2 linked regions of the Thermoclostridium stercorarium subsp. stercorarium DSM 8532 genome follow. The protein of the gene in region 1 binds, or shares a complex with, the protein of each later gene. Links are inferred from orthologs where the notes say so. Each region holds a gene or a part of one and is shown on either strand. Other genes may lie near its edges.

What was found.
Region 2: the proteins of smc (region 1) and CST_RS02595 are in contact, whole or in part, in a crystal structure (PDB 3ZGX), measured with the Bacillus subtilis proteins. The link is inferred for Thermoclostridium stercorarium subsp. stercorarium DSM 8532 from one-to-one orthologs.

Annotation. Positions count from the first base shown.
Region 1 is NC_020134.1:1,243,613-1,252,695, reverse strand. Bases 580-4,738 are described here. They hold smc (chromosome segregation protein SMC), read right to left. Parts: upstream 4,359-4,738; coding sequence 780-4,358; downstream 580-779. Other genes in these bases: CST_RS05365 (citrate/2-methylcitrate synthase), read right to left, coding at 4,602-4,738; ftsY (signal recognition particle-docking protein FtsY), read right to left, coding at 580-707. Also shown: more of ftsY, read right to left, coding at 1-579; more of CST_RS05365, read right to left, coding at 4,739-5,975; CST_RS05360 (YggT family protein), read left to right, coding at 6,416-6,835; CST_RS05355 (GAF domain-containing protein), read right to left, coding at 6,828-7,331; CST_RS05350 (NAD-dependent protein deacylase), read right to left, coding at 7,491-8,240; CST_RS13810 (2-hydroxyacyl-CoA dehydratase), read right to left, coding at 8,315-9,083. UniProt on the Bacillus subtilis protein: Required for chromosome condensation and partitioning.
Region 2 is NC_020134.1:584,099-591,799, forward strand. The notes cover bases 2,919-5,695. They hold CST_RS02595 (segregation and condensation protein A), read left to right. Parts: upstream 2,919-3,811; coding sequence 3,812-4,579; downstream 4,580-5,695. Other genes in these bases: CST_RS02585 (diacylglycerol kinase family protein), read left to right, coding at 2,919-3,122; CST_RS02590 (site-2 protease family protein), read left to right, coding at 3,137-3,802; scpB (SMC-Scp complex subunit ScpB), read left to right, coding at 4,588-5,139; CST_RS02605 (DUF2953 domain-containing protein), read left to right, coding at 5,354-5,695. In the rest of the region: CST_RS02570 (PhoH family protein), read left to right, coding at 1-4; CST_RS02575 (HD family phosphohydrolase), read left to right, coding at 46-2,286; rRNA maturation RNase YbeY, read left to right, coding at 2,237-2,725; more of CST_RS02585, read left to right, coding at 2,742-2,918; more of CST_RS02605, read left to right, coding at 5,696-5,896; ytfJ (GerW family sporulation protein), read left to right, coding at 5,954-6,403; CST_RS02615 (alpha/beta-type small acid-soluble spore protein), read right to left, coding at 6,524-6,736; flagellar basal body rod protein FlgB, read left to right, coding at 7,011-7,400; flagellar basal body rod protein FlgC, read left to right, coding at 7,407-7,701. UniProt on the Bacillus subtilis protein: Participates in chromosomal partition during cell division. May act via the formation of a condensin-like complex containing Smc and ScpB that pull DNA away from mid-cell into both cell halves.

The sequences.
Region 1 (9,083 bases):
ACGGCGTTCTGACCTGTCGTAGCATCAAGGACCAGAAGTGTTTCAATATCCGCATCGGGGAGTTCCCGGCTGATAATCCTGAAAACCTTCTTGAGCTCTTCCATCAGGTTCTTTTTGGTATGCAGACGCCCCGCGGTGTCACAGATCACCACATCATATCCCCGTGCCTTTGCCGCCTGAATTGCGTCAAAAATAACCGCTGACGGATCAGAACCCTCGGCATGCTTTATTATATCCACCCCTGCCCTTTTAGCCCATATTTCAAGCTGATCTATCGCCGCCGCCCTGAAAGTATCACCTGCTGCTACGAGAACCTTTTTCCCCTGCATTTTCAGCATATGGCACATCTTGCCTATTGATGTGGTTTTGCCCACGCCATTGACACCAACCACCACAATTACCGAAGGCTTTGTGTTAAGGTGCAGCCCGGTGTCACCCGAACTTAAAATACTGGTTATTTCTTCCTTTAACAGATTTTTTACCTGCCTGGGATCGGTTACTTTCTCGCTTTTTACCCTTAGTTTCAAATCATCAATTATTTTAAGCGTTGTTTCAACGCCCACGTCGGAGGTAATAAGTATTTCCTCCAGCTCTTCAAATAGCTCCTCATCTATTTTGCCCATTGAAACAAGCAACTGATCAATTCTTTGTGTAATGCTTTCCCTTGTTTTTTTCAGACCGTTTTTCAGTTTCTCAAAAAAAGACATCCTTCATAGCTCCTTTTTCATTTATTTTAATATAATATCCTAAATTCACGTTTATTTGAAATAAATTATTATTCACACCGCTTTGTCAACATCACTGAGCTTTAATGAAACAACCGATGATACGCCATGTTCCTGCATAGTAATTCCATACAGTGCATCCGACGCTTCCATAGTACCCTTTCGGTGGGTGATCACTATAAACTGGGTTGTACCGGCCAGCTTTTTAATATAATCAGCAAATTTATAAACATTCGCATCGTCAAGGGATGCTTCTATTTCGTCAAGAATGCAGAACGGCGCGGGACGAAGCTTCAGGATCGCGAACAGCAGGGCTATTGCTGTCATCGCCCTTTCTCCACCCGACAGAAGCATCATGTTCTGCAGTTTTTTGCCCGGAGGCTGGGCTATTATTTCTATACCGCATTCCAGCACATTATCCGGATCCTCGAGCACCACTTCCGCTCTGCCGCCGTCGAACAGTTCTCGAAATACATCGTTAAAATTTTTGTTTATGCGTTCAAACTCCTCCATAAACTGCTTCTTCATCACCGACAGCATCTCTCTGATTATGCGGTTCAGTTTTTCCTCTGATTTTACCAAATCTTCCTTCTGTTTTACCATAAAATTATATCTTTCCTTTGTTTTGCCATAATCTTCTATTGCAGAAACATTAACAGGACCCATCTCACGAATTTCGGCCTTCAGTTCGTTAATTCTTGATTGAAGCTGCCTTATGTTCGTAATCTCCATTTTATATTCCTGTGCAGTCCCATAGGTTAATTCGTATTCATCCCACAGCCGGTTCTGTAAAGCCTCAAGCTCGGCTTCAAGTCTTGTTTTCCTTATTTCCAGCTTATTGTACTGTTCCTGCAGTATTTGTATATTACTGTTATGCACTGAAACCACTTCGACCATGCCCGAAACCTCTTCTTCCAGTGCGGCAACCTCCTCCGAAATGCTTTCAACTTTCATCAGTTTCCCTGTCTTAATTTCATTCCTTGCCCTGATTTCCTCCCTCAAACCTGCAATTTCGGATTTTAGATTCTCAATTCGTTCCCTGTTTTTAGCCTGATCCTGAATCCTCTTTTCAATATTTGCCTCAATCTGCTTCTTTTCCTCGTTAAGGTTCCTGATTGATTCCCGGATCTGATCCATGCTCTCCAGGATGGAATTAACCGAAACCTTGTAATTATTTATGTCTGCATGGACAGCATCCCTTTCGGCCTGTTCTTTTTTCCTTTTTTCCTGCCTTTCCTCAATCGTGGCTTTAAGGTTTTCTATATCCTGCTCAATTTCGTCAATCCTTTTCCTTTCCAGTAATATTTCCCCGTCTATGGTTTCAATGTTTTTCAAAAGCTCCTTTTTCTCCGCCGACAGCATGTCCTGTTTGGATTTTAACTCTTCAATCGAATTTTTGACTGAAAGAATTCTCTGTTCTTCCCGCAAAACAGTAAGTTCCAAATCCTGACGTTCCTTTTGAAGAAGCCGGAGCTCGTTTTCAACCCTGTTAATGTCACTGACTTTATTACGGCATGCTTCTTCAATTTCCTGAAGCTTTGCGCTTAAAACCTGAATTCTTTCGTCCAGTTCCTTTATAATCCGATTCCGTGAAAGAAGGCTTGAAGTCTTCGAAGGCTGGCTTCCGCCGGTCATCGAACCGCCCGGGTTTAACACTTCGCCCTCGGTTGTAACCACCCTGAAACCGTACTGATATTTTCGCGATAATTCTATTCCGTTGTCAATATTGTCTACCACAACCGTTCTTCCCAAAAGATTGGTTATAATATCCCTGAAATTAGGAGCACATTCCACCATTTCCGACGCAAGGCCGAGATAGCCTTTTTCGTTCTGAAGCTTCTTCACGGTATCAGGATCCATCGGCCTTGGCTTTATCGCTGTAACAGGCAAAAAGGTGGCACGGCCGAGGTTATTTTGTTTAAGATACTCAATTGCATTTTTAGCGGTATATTCATCCCTTGTTACTATATTCTGCAGTGCCGGGCCAAGCGATACTTCAATCGCCGTTTCAAAATTATCACGAACGGTGATAAGCTGCGCCAAAGCCCCGTAAATTCCTTCCCCAAATCCTTCTTTTTCACGGCATGCCTTAAGGACGGCCTTTACACTGTGACTGTAACCTTCAAGGCTGTTTTCCATATCCTTCAGAATTCTGCTGCGGGATTTTACGGCCTGCAGCTCCGAAATACATCCGTTCTGCTCTTTACGGAGAGCGTCCAGGGCATTTTTCAGCTCATGCAGCTGTTTTTCCTTGCCGTTTATTTCTTCCTTTTTGTTCTCAAGGCAGTGTTTATACTTCAATAAATCGTTCTGGACCTGCTCAAGTTTTATTCTTTCGCTGTCCAGCTCCAGAGCCGTCCTGTTTATTTCGGCCTCCAGTTTCTTCTGTCTTGTATGGAAAGATTCCTTTTCATTTTTAAGGCTGTTATATTTTGTTCTGCACTCCGACAAAATATCAAGCTTGTCCATAACTTCCTGTTTCATAAATTCAATACGCTTTTCACTTTCGTCAAGCTGTGAAAGAATCGCGGCAAGCTTCTCTTCTGCTTCGTAAAGCAAACCTGTGTATTTTTCCCTGTCTTTGTCAAGAGCCATAAGCCTTGCGTTTCTTTTCTCAATGTCGGTTTCCAGTGTTTTCAGCCTATTTCTCAGTTCATCTATATCCTGGTCGGACGCTGCATTATTCGATTCCATGTGGTTTATTTTTTCCTCGTCCAGCTTTATCCGGCTTTCAAGCTCACTTATGCACTTATCGGCCTCAATAAGTTCAGCCCGCAGTGTCTCAAGAGTTTTTTTAAGCTTGTCCAGTTTTTCGGTTTTACCACGGTTTTCTTCTATTTTCTCTTCCAGAATGCTTTTTTCTTCCCTGATTTCCTGTTCAACTTTTTTAAACTGCTCATCTATTTCTTCAATCTTCTCCCTGCTCTTTTCTATATTGTCCAGATAAAGCGCCACCTCCAGTGATTTAAGTTCATTGCTCAGGCTCAGGTATTTCCTTGCCTTTTCGGCCTGTTCCTGCAAAGGTCCGAGCTGCGACTCAAGCTCGTGGATTATGTCGTCTATTCTGAGCAGGTTCTGTCTTGTGCTTTCCAGCTTCCTTTCGGCTTCATTCTTTCTCATTTTGTATTTCATTATACCGGCTGCCTCTTCGAAAATTGCACGCCTGTCTTCGGGCCTTGTGCTCAAGATCTCGTCAATCCTGCCCTGACCGATAATGGAATAACCGTCCTTGCCCACTCCGGTGTTCATGAAAAGTTCATTTATATCCTTAAGCCGGCATGGAGTTTTATTAATGAAATACTCACTTTCTCCCGAACGGTACACACGCCGCGTTATTGTCACCTCAGAGAACTCAATCGGCAGCGTTTTGTCCGAATTGTCAATCAGCAGGGAAACCTGCGCAAAGCCAACAGGCTTGCGGTGCTGGGTGCCTGCAAAAATAACGTCTTCCATTTTGCTTCCGCGAAGGGATTTGACACTCTGTTCTCCAAGAACCCAGCGCACTGCATCGGAAATATTGCTCTTTCCGCTGCCGTTTGGCCCCACTACCGCAGTTATACCCCTATTGAAATGCAAAACTATTTTATCGGCAAAGGACTTAAATCCCTGTAATTCAATGCTTTTTAAGTACAATCCGTCCACCCCGAAAAATTTTTCTAAGTTTTTACCAAGACAAGTATAATACCGAAAATACCTGTTGTTATCAGGAATAACGCCTTTTACGTATAACAAACTTATTTTACCATAAATTAATTTCAAAGCAACATAACCTTTTTGGGCATTGCCATTTGAATAAATAGAAAAAGCAGGATTTTACCTGCTTTTCTAATTCAGCGTTTTTCAGATTTTATATATTTCCCTCCGGTAACAAATTATTTATTTTCTCATATGTAACGGAACATACTCAGACATTTCCCTCACATACTTGTATGCCGGACGGATAATTTTACCGCCGTTTATCCTTTCCTCGATTATATGAGCGCACAGCCCTACCACCCTTGCCACCGCGAAAATGGGAGTGAACAGATCGGTAGGTATATTGAGCATGTCGTATACAAAACCAGAATAAAAATCCACATTGGCACACATTCTCTTGTTTGTTTTCTTTACCTCGTTGAATACTATCGGAGCAAGATGTTCAACCTTTTCATAAAGTTTATATTCATCCACCCTTCCGGTTGCCTCCGCCAGCTCTTTGGCCTTTTTCTTCAAAAGCACGCACCTCGGATCCGACAGGGTATAAACAGCATGACCGATACCGTAAATTAACCCGCTTTGATCATAAGCGCCTTTTTTCAGAATTTTGGCAAGATAGTCGCAAATCTCGGAGTCATTGTCCCAGTTTTTAACTTCCCGTTTTATCTCATTCATCATTTCAATTACTTTCAGATTGGCACCGCCGTGTTTCGGCCCTTTAAGCGATCCTAACGCAGCCGCTATGCAGGAATAAATGTCGGTACCGGTGGAGGCAACAACATGGCTGGTAAATGTGGAGTTGTTTCCTCCTCCGTGCTCTGCATGCAGTATTAATGCGATATCCAGGGTTGAAGCTTCAAGCTTTGTATATGAACAGTCTGGCCTTATCAGACGCAGAATGTTCTCGGCCGTTGACAGTCCGGGATCGGGCATATGTATGAAAAGACTGTTACCGTTATGGTAATGTGACTTGGCCTGGTACGCATATGCGGCTATTAGCGGCATTCTCGCAATTATCTCCATGCTCTGCCTAAAAAGATTCTTTACACTTGTATCCTCCGGATTAGGATCATAGGAATAGGCAACAAGGATTGTGCTTGCCATCTTGTTCATGATATTTGCACTTGGCGCTTTCATTATAATGTCGCGGACAAAACCGTCAGGCAGGCACCTGTGACAGGCCAGCACCCTCTTAAACTCATCCAGTTCCTGCTGATTTGGCAACTCACCAAACAGAAGGAGATAGGCGCATTCTTCAAAACCAAGCCTGTCCTCCTTCATACAGGCTTCCACAAGATCATATACGTCAATACCACGGTATATAAGACGCCCTTCCTGAGGTATTATTTTTCCGTCTTCAACGGTATAAGCCTGAACATCACCAATTTCGGTGAGCCCCACCACTACACCAGTTCCGTCCTCGTTTCTGAGCCCGCGCTTAACATTGTATTTTGTATATAAATCAGGACTGTAATAACTTTCCCTGCCAATTATCTGAGCTGAACGTTCATAATATTGATCCAGTTCTTCGTTTGTCATCGAAATGTTATTCATCCCCAATCCTCCCCCATGTCATCCCATATATATTCAATATATTTCTTAACCGGTTTATATTATTGATTATTGTAAACACTTAAACATTCGATGTCAATAGTTTTATGAAATTCATTGTTTAATAAATTTCATTTTACGTAAAAATATAATTTTTGACGCATAAATAATTGTTTCGGGGTATTTATGCAGAATTATGTCTATATATTAGTATTCATTATATTTCCTTTTTTCCGTTATATGCTTAACAATCAAAAATATGCAATTTCTTTTTATGTGACTTGCATCTTTTTAACCCCTCATTAATTAAATTACCGCTTTACGGTACGTACAACCGGCCTCTTACACGAAAACAGCTCCCTTGCAATGTCAAACGTATAAAAAAATTTCCTGCTGTCAATACTAAACTACAGCTTAAATTATAATAACGGGAGTAAGGTAATATGGAACGGGCAAAAGAATCGGTCAATGAAAGAAAAGATAATGTAATTCACTTAACAAGACAGAATTCACAGGATGTTGTTACCGAACGGGGGCATAAACCATTGTGGTATATAAGGACAAAAAGAATTATCTATTACATTCTTGGAGTTCTGGAAACCATTCTCGGACTCAGGTTTGTCTTTATGCTTCTCGGAGCCAACCCAAGAAGTGGATTTACCTCGTTTTTATATGCGATAACCGGGATTTTCATAGCACCTTTTACCGGCATCTTCAATCCTGTGTCGGCTCCCGGACTCGCGGCAAGATCGGTATTTGATCCTGCCACGATAGTCGCAATGGCCATTTACGCACTTGCAGTCTGGGGCATTGTAAAACTGCTGCATATCAGAGCATCAAAAAACAATCCTGATTTTATATAAAATTTTCGGGCCAGTTCAAATACCGGTTCAAAATACTGACGAATTCCGACAGCCCCACGGCGTCCTCGTCATCAAAACGGGCTTTTACCGGGCTGTCTATATCCAGAACGCCTATAAGCCTTTGATTTTTAATTATCGGTACAACGATTTCAGACCTGGATGCAATATCGCAGGCAATATGTCCGGGAAACTTCTCCACGTCATCGACAATCTGTACTTTCCTTGTTTCCGCCGCGGTGCCGCACACACCTCTTCCCGGGCCAATCCTTATGCATGCCGGTTTTCCCTGAAAAGGGCCCAAAACCAGTTCATTCCCCTTCCATAAATAAAAACCCGCCCAGTTAATATCGGGAAGAGTCTGATACAGCAGAGCACTGGCGTTTGCCAACCCTGCCAGCCAGTCGCGGTCATCGCTTATTAAAGCGGTGAGATAATTATTTATTTGCCTGTATAATTCATTTTTATTTCCGGCATTGATTTCCTTTATTTCAAACATACAATCCTCCCAATTCCAACCGCATAATTCTTTTTTCCAAATATGCTTCCTGCACCGTTTCTGCGTTATTGCCCCTGCTTTTCCATATTTTCAGGCAAAACGCCCCCTATTCATACTTTACTCCCAAAGCAGCCTTTAACTGAATTTTCCGGTTACCGTTTACGGTTTCAGCCCGTCAACAATCTGTCTCATAACCTTCCCGGCACTGTCGTGAATCACAAGCCTTGCCCTGTAATCGAAAGGAGTCGGATCCATGTTTATGATAATCAATTTATCGCCACGGTAATAGTTCAGCAAACCCGCCGCGGGATAAACAACAAGACTTGTACCTATTACAAGCATTGCATCTGCCTTCACCGTTAACTTCATTGCCCTTGTCAGGTCCTTTTCATTTAAAGGTTCCTCGTACAGTACCACGTCGGGCTTTATGATACCGCCGCATTCGTCACATTTGGGCACGGGCCGGCTCATTGCGAACAGTTCGTCCAGAGAAAACGCCTTGCCGCATTTCATGCAGTAATTCCTGCGTGTTGAGCCATGCAGTTCAATTACATCCGAAGAGCCAGCGTCCTGATGCAATCCGTCGATATTCTGGGTTATAACCGCGAGGACGTTGCAATACTTCTCCATTTCGGCAAGCGCTTTATGGCAGTCATTTGGCTTTGCGTCCCTGTAAACCATGTTATTCATATAATAGTCGTAGAAAATTTCGGTATTGTTTATAAAAAACGTGTGACTCAGCAGTACTTCCACAGGATAATCATATTTTTTCTTTTTCGGCGGCCCCACGTTTGATCTGAAATCAGGAATGCCGCTTTCGGTGGAGGCGCCTGCACCGGTAAGAACCACAATGCTTTCAGACTCTCTGATAAGTTTTACGGCTTCTTCAACCATGTTCATAAAAAACACCTCCCGTTCAGCCTGACAAGCAGGCCTGAAAAGCAATATCCATTACCTCTATTTTAATCAGCTTACAGCCAAATTCAACCCGCCCTGCTTTTTGCTTCGGTAAGCATCAGTTTTATTCTGTTTTCCTGGTTTATTCTCGAAGCACCCGAATCATAATCTATCGCTACGATATTTACATCGGGATGCCTCATCTGGAAAGGCTTCATCATCCCCTTTCCCGCAATGTGGTTCGGCAGGCATCCAAACGGCTGGGTACAGATTATACCGTCCACACCCTGTTCGGCAAGCTCAAACATTTCAGCCGTAAGAAGCCAGCCCTCGCCCATTTTCGTTCCAAGCCCTATAACACCTTCGGGCAATGTCCGTGTCCTGTCAAAACACCCCATCGGCCTGAAATCGCTGTTTTCGGTAATACTGCGTATGACATCCCGCTGTTTTCCCACCAAATACTTATACAGTATTTTGCAGAAAAACGCTTTTGCCCGTTTGGTACCGTAAAGTTTGGCATCAACAACACCATTATAAACGCAGTACAGGCAAAAATCTAAAAGCCCCGGCAGAACGGGTTCGGCTCCCTCGGATATCAAAAAATCCTCAAGATTGTTATTCCCGATCGGCGAAAACTTTACATAAATTTCCCCAACTATGCCAATCCTTATTTTTTTCTCGTTTCTGCGCGGTATTTTTGAAAAATCCCTGACTATCTCCGCATAGTTTTTCTTTATCCTCTTATAGCTGATTCTGCTGTTTCTGCCCAACTCATCCGAAAGCCTTTCTGCCCATTTTTCGGCAAGCGCGTCGCTTTCACCCTTGTTAATTTCATAAGGCCTGCACTGGTTTCTG
Region 2 (7,701 bases), 660 kb from region 1 along the record:
ATAGGGCTGCACGGGCTTTTTGCAGGGTGAAAGGTTGTGAATGGCATGGCTGAAAAGAAAAAGAATGATAAGGAAAGATATCAAAAGATAGGACAAGTCTTGAAAAACAACACATTTCAGCGCATACTGATCGGCGCTGTTTCGCTTGTTCTGGTTTTTATCATGATATCCGAGGGTGCGGCTCCAAGAAAGTACAAGCTTACCCTCGGAATGGCTTCGGGGTTTGACATACGTGCTCCAAGGGATATAGAGAATACCATGAAAACAGAAGAGCTCGCCCTGGAGCGGGTGAAGGAAATACCTCCGGTTATTAAGGAACTGGAGCTGGCCAATACACAGATGCTGGGTAATATATACGAATTTTTTGATTCTCTTGATAATCTGAGGTCAAAAATTATTCCGGTAATGGAATCGGGCAATGAACATGGGCTTTCGGAACTTCTGGAACGGGAAAATGTCAGTGTGGAAAATCCGATTCTTGCGAAATTGCCCGAAGAGCTTCAGGAATATCTTTTCAGGCGCGATTCACAGGCCGATATCAGGCAGCTAAAAGATTTTCTGGTTAAACAGATAATGCCCGATATAACCACTACGGTGATAACGGAGGAAAATCTTTCAGAAGTACTTCAGAATTTTACTGCCGAAATTGAGGAAAAAGTCGCTTCGTTTGAAATGCAGCAGGTCGCGAAGTATATTCTTTCAGGCGTGCTTGTACCCAACAGCATGGTGGATGAGGCAGCGACCGAAAAACAGAAAAATGATTTCATTGAAGCCTATAAACTTGAAAATCCTGTAATGATATACAAAAACGAAAGATTTATCAGAAAGGAAGACATTGTAACAGCCGATAAGCTTGATGTGGCAAGAAGGCTTGGTCTTCTTGACGAAGAAAACCGACCGGACTACCTTTTCCTTGTAGCAGTGTTTTGTATCCTATTAATGCTTTGGATTATTCTTGCGCTGTTTTTGAGACATTTTGCGAGAAAGACCTTTGAGAGCCGAAATGAACTGATGTTTATTGCCAGTGTCATTGTACTGACCGTGTTTCTGGCTTTCATGTCAAAGGAGTTTATTCCCGAATATCAGTCTTATATCACGTTGGGCTTTATCGCACCGGTTTTGACTGTGGTTTTCCTTAACATACAGATTGCCGTCATGGTTAATCTGATTACCACGCTGGCGGTATCGCTGATGTTCAGGGATAACTTCACTTTTCTGATTATGTTTGCCATAAGTGGTACGATAGCCGCCTTTCTTTCGGCAAATGCAAATCAGAGGAGAAAAATATCACTGACGGGGCTTGTTACGGGTACGGTTAATATTCTGGTGGTGGCTTGTATAGGAATGATGGAAAAAAAGGAATGGATCTCCATCCTTTATGAGGGCGGAATTTCCTTCATAAACGGAATCCTTTCGGTTATACTTGCAATTGGAATATTACCGTTTTTTGAAGGAATCTTTAATATGATTACTCCGCTGAAACTTCTGGAACTGGCCGATCCGAATCATCCGCTTCTGAAACGTCTGTTATTGGAAGCGCCAGGAACATATCACCACAGTCTGATGGTTGGTAATCTGGCCGAAGCCGCCGTAAGGCAAATAGGCGGTAATGCGTTACTCGCAAGGGTTGGTGCGTATTTCCATGACGTGGGTAAACTGAAAAGGCCGAACTTTTTCAAGGAAAATCAGATGTCGGAAAACCCGCATGACAGAATAACGCCAAATTTAAGCACACTTGTAATAACTTCCCATACAAAAGACGGCGAGCAGCTTGCAATAAAATATAAACTTCCGAAGGCAATACGTGATATAATAGTACAGCATCACGGTTCAACACTGGTGGCCTATTTTTACCACAAGGCCAAGCAGTCTGAAAAGGGGACCGAGGTAAAGGAAAGCAATTTCAGGTATGAAGGCCCGAAACCACAGTCAAGGGAGGCCGCTGTTGTGCTTCTGGCCGATTCGGTGGAAGCTGCGGTCCGGTCCTTGCCCGATAAGACAAAGGGCAAGATCGAGGGCTTGATCAGGAAAATTATTAAGGATAAACTGGATGACGGACAGTTGGATAACTGTGATTTGACGCTGAAGGATTTGAATGAAATTGCGAATGCGTTCATGACGGTACTGAGCGGGTTCTTCCATGAAAGAACAGAATATCCGGAACTTGAGAAGAAAACCACATTGAACGAACTGGACGAAATCAGTAAAATTATGGATGATAAAAAGGAGAAGGAAAATGAAAGTGGTAATCCAAAACAAACTGAAGAAGAGATACCTTCCGATTAAGCATATCAGGGCACTTGTTACGACAGCGGCGGAAGCGGTACTGGCGGCTGAGAAGGTGGAATTTCCCGTTCTTGTTTCGGTCCTTCTTGTTGAAAATGACGAGATTAGAAGAATAAACGCCGAATACAGGAAAAAAGACAGTGTGACCGATGTTCTTTCATTTCCGATGCTTGATATGGAGGACGGCTCATTTATTACCGAACCTACCGAAATAGACATGGATGACGGGAAGCTTTTTCTCGGCGACATTGTAATATCGGTTCCGAGAGCTATTGAACAGGCTGAAAACTACGGACATTCGGTTGAAAGGGAGCTGGCGTTTTTGACTGTTCACGGTGTTTTACATCTGCTGGGCTATGATCATAATATACCTGAAAGGGAAGAAAAAATGAAAAAACGGCAGGAAGAAATTCTGGAGTCAATCGGCCTGCCAAGATGAAAAATCGGGGAAAGGTATGAAAAGCAGAACGTTGAGGGATAGTTTCAAGTACGCCGGTCAGGGGATAAAAGAGGCATTTGTCAGTGAAAGAAATTTTAAAATTCACTGTTTCGCAACTTTGCTGGTATGTATTTTCGGATTTTTTTTCAGGCTTCCGCTGGAAAAATGGCTTGCATTAATTTTTGCGATAGGTTTCGTGCTTGTATGCGAGCTTGTGAACACCGCCGGCGAAGTTTTGGTGGACATGATAACAAAGGAATATTCGGCCGAGGCTAAAAAAGTTAAGGACCTTCTGGCAGGTGCCGTTCTGATATCGGCGGTTACCGCGTTTGTGGCAGGTATTTTGGTTTTTATTGAGCCGGTGGTTAAATTCATTACAGACATTTTTCATTTTTAATGAAGGAGTAGGGAATGTTTAGGGGAAATTTGTCAGATTACCTGTTGATGGTGCCAGTTTTGCTTATTTCATTAACAGTGCATGAGTTTGCTCATGGTTATACGGCGTATCGTCTGGGGGATCCGACTGCAAAAAACGAAGGGAGGCTTAGTTTAAATCCCTTCAGGCATCTCGATCCCATAGGTACGATAATGATGATTGTTGCAAGGATTGGCTGGGCAAAACCCGTACCGATAAACCCCGCTTATTTTAGGGACAGAAAAAGGGGAACAATGCTGGTTAGTTTCGCCGGGCCGCTTTCCAACCTGGCGATGGCGTTTATAGGGGTTTTTCTGTACAAGATAACTTATGTTATAAGCTACAGCAGCATAATTGCGGGAGATGCCTTTGCGACGTATTTCATGAGCTTTTTGTTATTGTTTTTTACCGTTAATATTAACCTGGCTATATTTAACCTGCTGCCTGTACCGCCTTTGGACGGGTCAAAAATTCTTTACGGTGTTCTGCCTTATGATAAGTACTTCCGGTATATGCAGTATGAAAGGTATGTAGGAATGATTTTTCTTGTCATAGTTCTGGCCTTTCCTTCGGCGTTAAGCACGGTTATTTCTTTTTTCACCCAGCCAATTGCCAAAAGCATGATCTGGTGTGTGGATCTTATTATCGGACTTTTTCTGTGAGGGGTGTTTATGGGATTTGAGCATACAGCTTCGCCCGCCGACGTATGCACTATTAAACTGAAGAATTTTGAAGGGCCTCTGGATCTGCTTTTTTACCTTATAGAGAAAAACCAGATTAATATTTATGATATTCCAATAGTGGAAATAACCGACCAGTATATGGAATATCTTTTTGCGATGCAGCAGATGGATCTTGAAATAGCCAGTGAATTTCTTGTAATGGCGGCAACACTTCTGCATATAAAGTCAAAACTCCTGCTGCCGTCCAGGAAGGAGGAAGAGCAGGAGGAAGAAGATCCACGGGAGGAGCTGGTTGTTAAACTTGTGGAATACAAAAGAATAAAAGAGTTTGCAGAGATACTGAAAGAAAGGGAACAAATCTGGAGCAGGGTTTATTATAAACTCCCCGAAGCCCTTCCGGAATCAGTTTTTGAAGAAATACTGGATGTATCGCCGCTGATGCTGAAGGAATGTTATCTGAAATGCATGCAGAATTATTATGAAAGGCAGAACGACGTTACACATAAAATGGAAAGAATTTTAAGGCGGGAACAGGTCTCGCTGAGACTCAAGATAAAGGAATTGCTGGCAAGATTGAAACGGGGTGTTAAACTTTGTTTTTCCCAGTTATATAATTTAAAGCATATGTCCCGTATTGAAGTGGCGACAGGTTTTCTTGCCACTTTGGAAGTTGCGAAAATGGGCAGGGCCACCATTTATCAGAAGGAAGAGTTTGGTGAGATTTATATAGAGCCTAAAGTACAAAGGAAGGGATAAACAGCGGTATGGATGATTTAAGGGAAATTGAAGCCGTACTGGAAGCTGTATTGTTTGCTGCGGGTGATTCGGTCCCGCTGGAAAAGCTGTCTGAAATTATAGGTCAGGATAAAAAAACCACTGCGGGCATACTGTCCGGCATGGAATTAAAGTATAAAAACTCAAACAGGGGAATCATGCTAAGGCAGCTGGGCTCGAATTATCAGTTGTGCACAAAACCGGAATATGAAGAATACATAGCGTATTTGGGCACCGGAAGGAAAAAACAGGGACTGTCTCAAGCGGCCTATGAAGTACTTGCAATAATTGCCTATCACCAGCCGGTAACGAAAGCTTATGTGGAACAGGTACGCGGGGTGAATTCCGACAATGTGATTGCAACCCTTTTAGAAAAGAATTTAATATGCGAAATAGGAAGGCAGGAAGGGCCGGGAAGGCCGAAACTGTACGGTACCACGGAGGAGTTCCTCCGGGTGTTCGGTTTCAGCTCCCTTAATGACCTTCCCAAGTTAAGCATGAATGAAATTCAGGTTGTAATGAATGACGTGCCCGTGGATTAGCGGGTTATAAGCTTACGCATCCAGATATGAATGCGACATTCCCGGGAACGGGCTTAGAGCGTGTATCTGGGCGGCAAAGCTCACAACCGGCGGTACAAATCTGTATTGCGACAGGGATTAGGAATCGGGATTAATATGGATAAAGCGTTAGATTAAGGAAATTTTGGGTATATAAAGTGTATTGAACGGATAAAATAACCGGGAGGTGGGAAAAATGTACCTCCCGGTTGTTTTTTGCATTATTGCGCTTATAATTGTTGCGCTTTTTATGAGTTTAAGAATATCCATAGAATTTACGGCCGGAAGTGAAGGAATAAGCTATACCGTCAAAGGAATTGTGTTTAAATATATAAAAATTCTTGAAATAAAAAGCAATTCAGAAAAAAAAAGAAAAAAGACGAAAGGCGGCGAAAAAAAACGTGGAAGGATTCTGGGGATTATTCGTACGGCAATGAGGAAAAAAAACGGCAAGGCGGTCCATATAGAAAAATTTTCTCTTACGGGTACGTTTTCTGTTGATGATGCGGCTGCGAACGCAATTCTTTATGGGGGTTTCATTATTCTGTGGCAGTTTGCCGTCCTTTTTCTTTCGGAACATTTCACTTTCGAACATCAGAATTATGCTTTTTATCCTGATTTTCAGAATGATAAAACTGAATTCATATTTCAGATAATTTTCCGTGTGGTCATATTTAAAGCATTGCTTCTGTTGGCACGATACTGGCTGGAATCAAAAATTAACAATAAAACTGAATAGTTTAAACCAATATTGTAAAGGATAAACAGTGAGTTAAACATTCAGGGAGGTGAAAAAATGGGAACGCATCCAATAGATGAATTAATGAAAACCGCCATGGAAAGCATCCGTGATATGGTGGATGTCAATACTATTGTAGGGGATGCCGTACAGACTGCAGACGATACAGTCATCATTCCGGTTTCCCGTGTGACGTTCGGATTTGCAGCAGGCGGCGGAGACTATCAGGGACAGAACGATTCCAAGTCCGATTCCGATAATAACGGCTTCCCTTTTGCAGGAGGCAGCGGCGCAGGAGTAAAAATACACCCTGTTGCTTTTCTTGTGGTGGGTAAAAATAATACGATTAAGCTTTTACCTGTTGAACATAATACAACAATAGATCGTTTTATGGATTTCATATCAAGCATGCTGGATAAAATTGTGCCCGTTATTATGAACAAAAAAGAAGAGGAAGAAAAAAACAAAAACAAGAAAGAAGAAAAAAAGCAGCAGGAACCTTTTTAAGTTCCTGCTGCTTTATGTCGGCTATGGGCTTGGTCGGTGCAAGTCTGCATTATGGCCTCATAGCGGGAATTATCGGTCGGTGACAGGGACGTATATTGTTGCTGCAAAGAATGTTATTCTTTATTGCTGCTTGTTGTTAACGTCATACTGAGGATACTGGTTTCCGGTGTAGCTCTCAAAAACTTTCTTAACTATATTACCACCTATTGTTCCTGCTTCTCTTGAAGTCAGGTCACCGTTGTAACCCTGTTTGAGGTTGATACCTAACTGGCTTGCAATTTCGTATTTCATGTTTTCAAAAGCTGTTCTGCTTCTTGAATTGTTTCTTGCCATCTTCTTTTTCACCTCCTCACTACCTATTATGGCTTAAAGTAAGTTTAATATGAGTAGTAAGTTATGGTGCATTTGGCTTACATTTAAAAAAGTTTCACAAAAAATTTCAATATTAATTTTGTATATAAAATATTCCTCAAAATTATTAAAAATAAAACAAAATTCGATTGTCACTTTATATCATTTTGTTGTATTCCGATATTTAGTATGATAATATATCTGATAGAAAATTTATATGTACACGTCTTTTTAACGGAAGAGAAGGTATTAAGGGGTGAGCTGCTTGGTAACTAAATTGCTTTTTGCAGACACTCGCATAGAGAAAGCATTGGATGTCGCGTGGAAGCGCAATGAGATCATCTCGGAGAATATTGCTAATGTTGACACACCCGGATATAAAAGAAAAGACGTGCAGTTTGAAAATTATCTCAATTCTGAGTTAAAACATGGCAGCATTTCAAATTTTAACTCAAAACTTTCAAACAATGACGGTATCAGGGTGGTTTATGATAACATCAATTACAGTTACCGCCTTGACGGTAATAATGTGGATATTGAAAGAGAAATGGCTATTATGGCTGAGAACACGATAAGGTACTATACCCTTATTAATCGAATCAGCAGTCAGTTCAACAAGATACGCACAATTATAAAAGGAGGATAATGTAAAATGGGTTACTTCAGTGCGCTGCATGCAAGTGCTTCTGCGTTGACGGCGCAGAGGTTGAGAATGGATATTATTTCAGAAAATATAGCCAATGCCAATACCACACGGACCGAGGACGCAACTCCATACAGAAGAAAAACCGTCATTTTTGAAGCCATGAACGGGAACATGCCGTTTTCTACATATCTGTCGGAGGCCGGCAGTAAACTGTCAGGAAGCAGTGCCGGTGGTGTACGTGTGGCTGCGATTGTGGAAGATCAGTCTCCATTTAAAAGTGTTTATGATCCCGGTCATCCTG